Regions from separate parts of the Vibrio eleionomae genome, predicted to be linked through region 1. Evidence: predicted binding sites of a transcription regulator. Region 1 holds the regulator's gene; each other region holds the start of a gene.
What was found. The regulator CRP, encoded in region 1, controls carbon source genes, mostly activating them, when cyclic AMP is high. The targets are predictions, from matches to a motif close to TGTGANNNNNNTCACA.

Region 1 (3,633 bases):
CAGGTACAAGACGATGATTTCGTCCGGGTGTTAGCACAATAACGAGGAGTAAGTCATGACAGTAAACCAATTGTTTGACAGCTTATGGCTGGATTACACCACGCGCTTGTGTCCGTCGGCAGAAAAGGTTCACCACTTATTACAGGAAGACACGCCACTTATTAATGATCATATTGCTCTGAGAACGTTTAAAAGCAATCACTTAGGTATTGAAGCGCTGGCAAAAACGTTTATTGCATTGGGTTATGAGATGGGCGGTGAATATCATTTTCGGGAGAAAAAGCTCTATGCTCGGCACTACCAACATCCGGATCCAAGCTTACCGAAAGTGTTCATTAGTGAATTATTAGTGGAACAATTAACGTTGGAAGCCCAACAAATTATTGCGTCGCTATTGGAGCAAAGTGAAGAGTTAGATATAGCATCAGGGGCATTTTTGTATCGAGGGCGACCTTGGTCTATAACCATTGATGACTATAAGCAGCTAGCTTTAGAGAGTGAATATGCCAGTTGGCTCGCTGCGCATGGATATGGTGCTAATCATTTTACAGTGAGTGTGAACCAGCTAAACGCATTTGATGAGGTAAGCACTGTAAATGCATTCTTGCGTCAGCAAGGGTTTGCTATCAACCAATCTGGTGGTGATGTTAAAGGTTCACCAGAAGTGTGTTTAGAGCAATCCTCCACGCTTGCAGATACGGTGAATGTGGCATTTAGTGATGGCGTATTGTCGATTCCCGGTGGCTTTTATGAATTTGCTAAACGTTATCAGCAACCGGATGGTCAACTCTATCAAGGGTTCGTTGAAGCATCCGCCAATAAGATTTTTGAAAGTACTCATCGGCAACGCTGAGTCAGCTTTCTTGGATTACCCACTAAGAAAAAGCCACCTGCGAAAGGTGGCTTTACATATTCATATGCTTGTTAAAAAGAATTAACGTGTGCCGTATACCACGATAGTTTTACCGTGTGCGGAAATAAGGTTTTGTTCTTCAAGCATTTTAAGAATACGACCAACAGTTTCGCGAGAACAACCCACGATTTGACCGATTTCTTGACGAGTAATTTTAATTTGCATACCGTCTGGGTGAGTCATTGCATCTGGCTGTTTCGCTAGATTCAATAGTGTTTGTGCAATGCGGCCAGTTACGTCAAGGAATGCAAGATCACCAACTTTTTGGCTAGTAACTTGTAGACGACGTGCCATTTGCCCTGATAAACGCATTAGAATATCTGGGTTTACTTGGATTAACTGACGGAATTTCTTAAATGAAATTTCTGCCACTTCACATGGTGATTTAGCACGAACCCAGGCTGTACGCTCTTGACCTTCTTCGAAAAGACCAAGTTCGCCGATAAAATCACCCTGATTTAGATAGGAAAGAATCATCTCCTTACCTTCTTCATCTTTGATCAATACCGCAACAGAACCTTTGACGATGTAATACAACGTTTCTGCCTTTTCACCCGCGTGTATCAAAGTGCTCTTTGATGGGTATTTGTGAATATGACAGTGTGAAAGAAACCACTCTAATGTTGGGTCTGTTTGAGGTTTACCTAGAACCATAATATCTCACTTCCTCTGCAGGGTACGCTTGCCGCTATCCATAATTTAGCGAAGCCTTATTCAGGCTTACTAGAATAAGAAGAGTTTGGATTCACTGCAAGTTATCTTGTTTCCGTTAAAGAATAGTATCCTTTTTCACTTCGAATTTCTTGACTTTAATCGTGTCGTTTGGCCGAATTTTTGCGCAAAAACGTGCTTATGATCACGGTATGAAAAGTAAGCGAAATTCGTGTGTGATGAATCAACCAATTTTACCGCTTTCTATGAGTTGTTGCAGGATCGGTCTCACGATTAATTCCATTGCAAAACTCATTTTTCCCCCAGGAACAACAATGGTGTTATGCCGAGACATAAAGGATCCATCTATCATTGCTAGCAAGTAGGGAAAATCGACATTTTTTATCCCGCGAAGTCTGATTACGACAAAACTTTCATCTAAACTTGGAATGCCCTTCGCATTTAATGGGTTTGACGTATCTACTGTGGGTACTCGCTGAAAATTGATATGAGTACGAGAAAACTGCGGGGTAATATAATTTAAATAATCATCCATCGAGCGTACGATGGAATCCATCACTGCTTCTCGAGAATGCCCACGATCTCGGGTATCTCGAACGTACTTTTGAATCCACTCTAAGTTAACAATCGGTACCATACCGATCAGAAAATCAACATGTTGTGACACATTGACGTCACCATCGACGACACCACCGTGTAGTCCTTCGTAAAAAAGCACATCGGTATTACTTGGAATATCTTGCCAAGGTGTAAAGGTGCCAGGCATTTGGTTGTATGGTACAGCTTCATCAAAGGTATGAAGATAGCGACGTATTTGGCCTGTTCCGCTTTTTCCATATTGGCGGAAAAAGTCTTCTAATGCAGGAAAGTTATTAGCCTGAGGGCCAAAATAGCTGATATGGCGGCCTTGTTCACGAGCTTTACGAATTTCGACATCCATTTCTGGACGAGTAAAACGGTGAAAGCTATCGCCTTCAACCCAAGCAGGTTGCACCGACATCATATTGAACATTTTTCGGAACGCTTCCGAAGTTGTTGTTGTTCCGGCTCCTGATGAACCTGTTACAGCAATAATGGGGTGTTTCGCTGACATGACAAACCTTGTCTAGTGATCCTGAACAGGAAATTCCTAATAGTGGATTCACTATAGCATGGAATTTCCAACCTTTTTGGGGATTTACTGATGCTTAAGCTTTATGTCTACAGTTTCATGTAATTCGGAATAAAATACTACCGCATCTCCCGTTTGGATTTGATGCTTTACCTGATCGACTTTCTGTTGCAGTGGTATTTCATGGTCACCGTAATCGGTTCCTTCACGTAGGACGAACTCGCGAATCAAATTTTCAAGTGTCTCTGGATCAATTTGCTGCCAAGGAACAATCATTCTTCACCTCTGTTTTTTTCTGAAGTCATTATACCTCAGTTAGCTAGAGATATTCTTGATAGTATTGGGGGAGTGTTTCTTCTAACCACATTTTGGGTTGGTTCCAGCTGCCCGTAATAAACCCTACATGCCCACCATGCTCAGTCAGCTGATAATCCAAATTTTTGGGTAGCGTGAAGGTTGGAATGATTTCATCAGTCATGAATGGGTCATCTTGTGCTTGAATCAGTCGCGTTGGAATGGTGATATCAGGTAAGCGCTGTAACCCTGAACAGCGTTGATAGTAATCTTGCGCATCGCGAAAACCATGCAGTGGGGCGGTAATCAAATCATCAAAATCGATAAGCCGTGTGACTTGTTTTATTTGGGCTGCAGTAATACCTAATGCTTCTTTCATCTTCTGGTGCTTAAGGAGCGCAGTGTTTTTTAGCGAGCTAAGTAAGTAATTGCGATACAAGCGAGAGAAACCACGTTCAATACGTTGGGAACACGCGCCTAATTCCAGTGGGGCTGAGATGATAGTGGCTCCCGATACGATGGGATCATCATTGTATTGGGCTAAATAGTTCACCAGCATATTGCCACCGAGTGAAACACCTGTTGCGATAATTGGGCGATTAGGACAACGTTCACGAACATATTCTAATACTTGCCGTGCATC
Region 2 (3,633 bases), on a different contig from region 1:
GAATTACTCGAAATGCTAGAAACGCCAGCCATGATGGCGCGTTTTGAGTTGGATGAGGACGAATTTGATATTGCCAAATGTTGGATCGAAGAGTCTGGCATTCGTTGGGGATTGAATGCTTCCACTGCCCAAGAGTTTGATTTACCGGAAACCGATCAAAATACATGGCAGTTTGGTATCACACGGATGCTATTAGGTTATGCGATGCCACCAAGTGTCGATCTTTATGAGCATCAGCAGGTTGCGTTAGCCCCTTACAATGAAGTGCAGGGTATGAGTGCCGAGTTGGCGGGTAAGTTAGCTCACTTCATCGAAACGGTCAGTGACTACCGCCAGAAATTAAATCAAACGCAATCAATAGAATCTTGGCGTGAACATTTGACTCAAATGCTCAACGATTTTTTTGCGGTTGATTTAGAGGGAGAGATCGCGCTGCAATCTATACGGGATACGTTGGCGCAGCTTAAAGAACAGTTGATTGATGCTCAATATGAGCAGGATATCGCGCCGATTATTATCACGCAGTATCTAACCGATAAACTGTCGGGCACACGAGTTAGCCAGCGGTTTTTAGCTGGGCAAGTGAACTTTTGTACCTTGATGCCAATGCGCTCAATCCCATTTGACGTTGTGTGCCTGCTTGGTATGAATGATGGCGTCTATCCGCGCTCTATGCCGCCTGAAGGGGTTGATTTAATGAATAATCGAACTCGTCCAGGTGATCGTTCTCGCCGAGATGATGACCGTTACCTGTTCTTAGAGGCAATGCTTTCAGCCCAGCATATTTTGTACATCAGCTATGTGGGACGTTCGATTCAAGACAACACCGAACGTGTACCTTCAGTACTGGTGAGTGAATTACTTGAATATTGTGGGCAAAATTATGCCTTAGTGGGTGATGAAACGTTGGAGAACGATGAGTCGGCACGAAATGTCTCTCGTCACCTTGTTCAGCACCACGCGATGGTGCCATTTAGTCCGAATAGCTTTTTGCAAGATGGCAGTTATGCACGCGAATGGGCTCCGGCGGCGTTAAGGCAAGGACAAGCCGCCGGGCAATTTAATCTCGCTTTGGATGATTACTTATTGGATGCAAGTTTTCCTCTCGAATTAGACCTAGTCGAGCTGCAACGGTTTTGGCGTTTACCCGTGCAGTACTTTTTCAATCGACGCTTGAAAGTGCAGTTTGAAATGCCGCAAGCGGTAATGGAAGATGATGAGCCGTTTGCTTTAGGAGGGTTAGCCAGTTACCAATTGCGCGATGAATTGTTGGGTGTTTTATTAGAGTGTGAAAGTGACACAGAGCAGCAGCAAGCCATTGAGCATTTCGCTAAACAGCAGCGAGCTCAAGGTAAGTTACCCGTAGGGGCTTTTGGTACGTTAGAACTGGAAACCAACCGGGTGCAAACACAAGAGTTAGCCCAACGAATTCGCTTTTTGTGTCAATCGCCATTAGAGGATGCGGAAGTGAATGTTCAGCTTGATGTTCTCGGTGAAGGTAAGCCAGTCGTGCTGGTGGGGTGGTTAACACAAGTTTATCAATCGGGTTTAGTGCGCTACCGCAGTGGCAGTATTCGTTCACAAGATATCTTGGCTGCATGGATTGATCATTTGTGTTTATCGGTTTCTGGTATTCATAAGCCAACGCACTTGATTGGTTACGACCGTAAAGAAGGGGTTGTCCATCAATCGTTTGCTCCACTGGAATCATCGCAAGTGGCTCTGTCTTTATTGAATGAACTAGTCAGACTGTTTTATCAAGGATTGACCGAGCCGTTACCTTATTTTCCAAAGACCGCGCTAGCGAGTATTGAAGCGGGTTTTTCTCGTGGCAAATGGGTTGATGATGAAGATAAATCCCACAAAAAAATGGCCGACAGTTTTAATGATGGCTACATGAGTGTAGGGGAAGGTAATAATCCGTATATTCAGCGTATTTGGCCGCAATGGCATGAGGCATTAGCGCACCAAGTTAGAACATACGCCACATTGGTTTTACAAGCACCGCGCTTAGGTTTGCATGATGAAATGGCTAATGAATAAAGGAATGAGAAAGGTATTTGTGGCCGCCAGGAAATCATTATAAGTGTAGGGTGTTTACTGTACGGCCACGGGTCAGAGGGACCTGTAATAGGTTTATATCCGTTAAGATATGTTATGCGGCGATTGTAACGGGCACCAGTATGGTGCGCCGTGAACAAGATCTCACAAAATGAGGGCATTGCCCCTAAAATAGCGACTAAATACCAATAATGTTGTTTAGATCACACAGAAGTCTCTTGGCGAATAACCAGGTGTATGACGTTAAAGAAGGTAATTAAATCATGACTGCAACATCAGATATAAAACCCGTTGCTCTCGATCCCATGACATTCCCTCTGCATGGAGCGCGTTTAATCGAAGCGTCCGCAGGGACTGGGAAGACATTTACCATTGCCGGTCTGTATCTACGTTTATTACTTGGACATGGCTCTTTAGACACTCGCCACCAGATGCCATTAACGGTGGACCAAATTTTGGTCGTGACCTTTACCGAGGCTGCAACAGCAGAATTGCGTGATCGTATTCGAGCTCGTATTCATGATGCTAAAATTGCTTTTTCTCGGGGTCAGAGTAGCGACCCGGTCATAAACCCGTTGCTAGTTGATTATGAAGATCATCCTTTAGCCGTTAAATTGTTAACCGAAGCTGAACGTCAAATGGATGAAGCGGCGGTGTATACCATTCATGGTTTTTGCCAACGAATGCTGACACAAAATGCGTTTGAATCAGGAAGTCGCTTCAATAATGAGTTTGTTACCGATGAAAGCCAACTGAAAGCACAAGTCGTTGCGGACTATTGGCGTCGTCAATTTTATCCACTGCCACTTGCATTGGCGGCGGAAATTCGCCGTATGTGGGGATCACCAGATGACTTGTTAGCAAAAATCGGTGGTTACCTGACTGGTTCTCCTTTGACCTTGACTACGCTACCAATGAGTGGTGATTTAGCGCAATTACATCAGCAGAATTTAAGTAAAATTGATGAGTTGAAAGCGCTGTGGCGCGAGCATCAAGATGACATCGAAGGTTGGATTGCAGGTTCTGATATTAACAAACGCAGTTATAGTAAAAAGTCTCTGCCACAGTGGGTTGAAGCGGTCAGTCATTGGGCTGCAATGGAAACAACGGGTTATGATATCCCCGATAAACTAGAGAAATTTGCCCAACATCAGCTGATCGAGAAAACACCAAAAGGTAATGCTCCGACGCATGAGCTGTTTGTCGCAATCGAACAGTTTCTCGAACGTCCTGTGAGTTTAGAAGCCCCTTTGATCGCTCATGCCATTCAAGAATGTCGAACTATGCTAGCGAAGGCGAAGCAGACTAAGCAGTGGTTGTCGTTTGATGATTTGTTAACTCAGCTTTCTGCAGCGCTTGATGAGGATGAACAAGGCTTACTCGCTGAGCGTATTCGTCAGCTTTATCCGGTTGCCATGATTGATGAATTCCAAGATACCGACCCTCTGCAATACAGTATTTTTAGTCGAATCTATCTGGATAATCCAGCGACAGGCTTATTTATGATTGGAGACCCCAAACAGGCAATTTATGCGTTTCGTGGTGCCGACATCTTTACTTATATCCGCGCGC
Region 3 (3,633 bases), on a different contig from region 1:
TTTTAAGCCCGCTTTTTCAAGTTGTGGACGTAATACATTGTTCACTTCATAACGGTGACGGTGACGCTCATGAATTGTGTCATTGCCATATAGGTCACGAACTTTAGAATCACCTTGAAGGTGACAAAGCTGAGAACCTAGACGCATAGTACCACCAAGATCCGATTTTTCGCTACGCTCTTCAACGTTGCCTTCTTCATCGACCCATTCTGTGATCAATCCTACCACAGGGAATTTGGTGTCTTTGTTAAATTCTGTTGAATGTGCACCTTCCATACCCACAACGTTACGTGCGTATTCAATCAGTGCAACCTGCATACCTAAACAGATGCCAAGGTATGGGATGTTATTTTCACGAGCATATTGTGCAGCACGAATTTTACCCTCAATACCACGATCGCCGAAACCACCTGGAACTAAGATTGCATCAAGTCCCTCTAATAGTTCGGTACCTTTGCTTTCGATATCTTGAGAATCAACGTACTGAATGTTCACGCTTAAACGGTTTTTCAGACCAGCGTGTTTTAATGCTTCGTTTACTGATTTGTATGCGTCTGGTAATTCAACATATTTACCTACCATACCAATAGTCACTTCACCGGTTGGGTTCGCTTCTTCGTAGATAACTTGTTCCCACTCAGAAAGATCCGCTTCTGGTGCGTCGATACCAAAACGAGTACAAACAAGATCATCAAGACCTTGAGACTTGATCAATTGAGGAATCTTGTAGATAGAATCTACGTCTTTCATCGAGATAACCGCTTTTTCTGCTACGTTACAGAACAACGCAATTTTCTTACGTTCGTTAGCAGGAATAACGCGATCACTACGACAAATCAGTACGTCAGGCTGGATACCAACAGATAGCAACTCTTTAACAGAGTGCTGAGTCGGTTTAGTTTTCACTTCACCAGCTGCTGCTAGATAAGGAACTAGAGTCAAGTGACAGAATAGAGTACGTTCACGGCCTACTTCGATCGCTAATTGACGAATTGCTTCGATGAATGGCTGTGATTCGATGTCACCAACAGTACCACCGATCTCAACTAGAGCAACGTCATAGCCTTCAGCACCAGCAATTACGCGGTCTTTGATCGAGTTAGTAATGTGAGGGACAACCTGAATAGTGGCACCTAGATAGTCGCCACGGCGTTCTTTACGAAGAACGTCTGCGTAAACACGACCCGCAGTGAAGTTGTTACGCTTAGTCATCTTAGTACGAATAAAACGCTCGTAGTGACCAAGGTCTAGGTCAGTTTCCGCACCATCTTCCGTAACGAATACTTCACCGTGTTGAGTTGGGCTCATTGTGCCTGGGTCAACGTTGATGTATGGGTCAAGCTTCATAATGGTCACTTTAAGACCACGAGCTTCTAAGATCGCTGCTAATGATGCTGCTGCAATACCTTTACCTAGAGAGGATACAACCCCGCCAGTAACAAAAATATAGTTTGTCGTCATGTTTAACCTGAAATTGGTTGAATGAGGGAAATGGATTTCTTCTGGACGGGACGAAATAATACCAGAACCCATTTATCGCCACAACGTGAAATCTATCACACTCAGTTTTTTATTTTTTGCTTCAAATCAAACTGTATTAACGCAATAAAAACCGCATCGTTATCAATGAAGCGAAATCGTCCCGAAAAACGGGTTATTTTTCGGCCTTCTTGACCAGTTCCCAATAGGAATCTAATTCTTCTAAAGCGCAGTCCTGGAGCTGCTTGCGCGCATTTTTTACGTGCTTCTCAACACCTTTGAAGCGACGTACGAATTTTTGGTTTGCTTTGGCCAATGCCACTTCAGGATCTTTTCCTAAATGTCTGACCAAGTTCACAGTTGCAAACAATAAATCACCGAGTTCTTCTTCCACTCGCTGTTCATTAATGTCCACTTGCACAGCTTCCTCGACCACTTCATCGATTTCTTCGCGCACTTTATCAACAACTGGACCTAGCGTTCCCCAATCAAAACCCACCTTACTGCATCTCTTTTGGATTTTATTGGCGCGTGACAGAGCGGGTAGTGACGTAGGCACTGAATCTAAAATACTGCTCTCTTGCTTGCCTAATGCCTGTTTTTCTTTTTTCTTTTGTTCATTCCAGTTAGCGTCTAGCTGTTCTTGAGTCGTAAATTGTTCATCACCAAACACATGCGGATGACGACGAATCAATTTCTCATTCACCCCTTCTACCACTTGATTGAAATCGAACAATCCTTTCTCTTTGGCAATTTGGCTATAAAAGATTACTTGAAATAATAGGTCGCCTAGCTCTTCTTGCAAGTTAGGCCAATCCTGATTATGGATGGCATCTACGACTTCATAAGTTTCTTCAATCGTATGAGGAATGATCGAGCTGAATGTCTGTTCTTTATCCCAGGGACAACCATTTTGTGGATCTCGCAGTTGCGCCATAATTTTTTGCAATTCTTCAATAGACTGTGACATATCACTCCTCCATAAAAATAAAAACGAGGCGGTAAACTGGGCTACCTCCTCGTTATAAATCATGCATCACACCACAACGGTTTAACCGAGTCGTTTTACCTGCATAACATCTTTAATTTGTTCGATGCGTTTGGTCACTCTCTCAAACACTTCAACACTGTTGACCTCTAATTCAAAATCCATCACCGTCATTTGGCGTTTGAAGTCGCTGCGGCTCTTCATACTCGTTACTTTCACTTTTTCATTCGCCAGCAAAGTAGTGACATCTTTAAGCAAGCCACCACGCTCCATCGCTTCAACGCGCAAAGTCAACAAATAAGAGCCGACAAAACCACGCCCCCAAACGGTTTGGATAATCCGTTCTGGAGCATGATGACGCAACTCAGCTAACTGCTCACAATCGCTACGGTGAACCGAAATACCTCGTCCTTGCGTAATATAGCCACAAATGTCATCGCCTGGAATTGGCTGACAACAACGAGCAAGGTGAGTCATTAAGTTATCGACACCTTCCACTACCACAGCGTCTTTATATGTTGTGGTCGTTTGAGCTGGCTTACTCTCTTCTTGCTGCAGTTTTTCTAGAGCAAGTTTATCTTCCTCTTCTGCAGACGGTTTATTCACTAAGGCATTAATATGATTAATGATTTGGTTAATACGCAAATCACCACTACCAATACCTACGAACAATTCATCCGACGAATTAACGTTAAACCGTTTTAGTGCGTATTGCTCAGCATCTTTTAGTGTTGCACCGATTTTGGCTAATTCAGTTTCTAGAATTTCACGCCCAGCTTCTAAGTTCTTTTCACGGCTCTGTTTACGGAACCATGCGTTAATCTTCGCACGAGCACGGCCGGAATGAACAAATCCTAATGATGGATTCAGCCAATCACGTGATGGGTTGGGTTCTTTCGAGGTGATAATCTCTACCTGATCGCCCATTTGCAACTTATGTGTAAATGGCACAATCCGACCACCTACTTTCGCCCCAATACAGCGGTGCCCTACTTCTGAGTGAATGTGGTAAGCAAAATCAAGCGGTGTTGAACCCATCGGTAGATCGACCACATCACCACGTGGCGTAAAGGCATAGACACGATCATCAAATACCTGACTACGCAGTTCGTCCAGCATTTCGCCTGAATCGGACATTTCTTCTTGCCAATCGAGCAGTTTACGCA

Region 2: a site for CRP is predicted at 2,193-2,208, ahead of recB (exodeoxyribonuclease V subunit beta). Genes of this name have one in related genera too.
Region 3: a site for CRP is predicted at 1,546-1,561, ahead of pyrG (CTP synthase). Genes of this name have one in related genera too.

Annotation. Positions count from the first base shown of each region.
Region 1 is NZ_WEKT01000004.1:102,485-106,117, forward strand. Features, by position in the region: gene astA (arginine N-succinyltransferase) at 1-42, shown strand, start outside; gene F9817_RS03710 (DUF1338 domain-containing protein) at 56-853, shown strand; gene crp (cAMP-activated global transcriptional regulator CRP) at 935-1,567, opposite strand; gene F9817_RS03720 (phosphoribulokinase) at 1,809-2,678, opposite strand; gene F9817_RS03725 (YheU family protein) at 2,763-2,972, opposite strand; gene F9817_RS03730 (hydrolase) at 3,016-3,633, opposite strand, start outside.
Region 2 is NZ_WEKT01000001.1:134,627-138,259, reverse strand. Features, by position in the region: gene recC (exodeoxyribonuclease V subunit gamma) at 1-2,043, shown strand, start outside; gene recB (exodeoxyribonuclease V subunit beta) at 2,325-3,633, shown strand, end outside.
Region 3 is NZ_WEKT01000005.1:95,457-99,089, reverse strand. Features, by position in the region: gene pyrG (CTP synthase) at 1-1,461, opposite strand, end outside; gene mazG (nucleoside triphosphate pyrophosphohydrolase) at 1,655-2,449, opposite strand; gene relA (GTP diphosphokinase) at 2,531-3,633, opposite strand, start outside.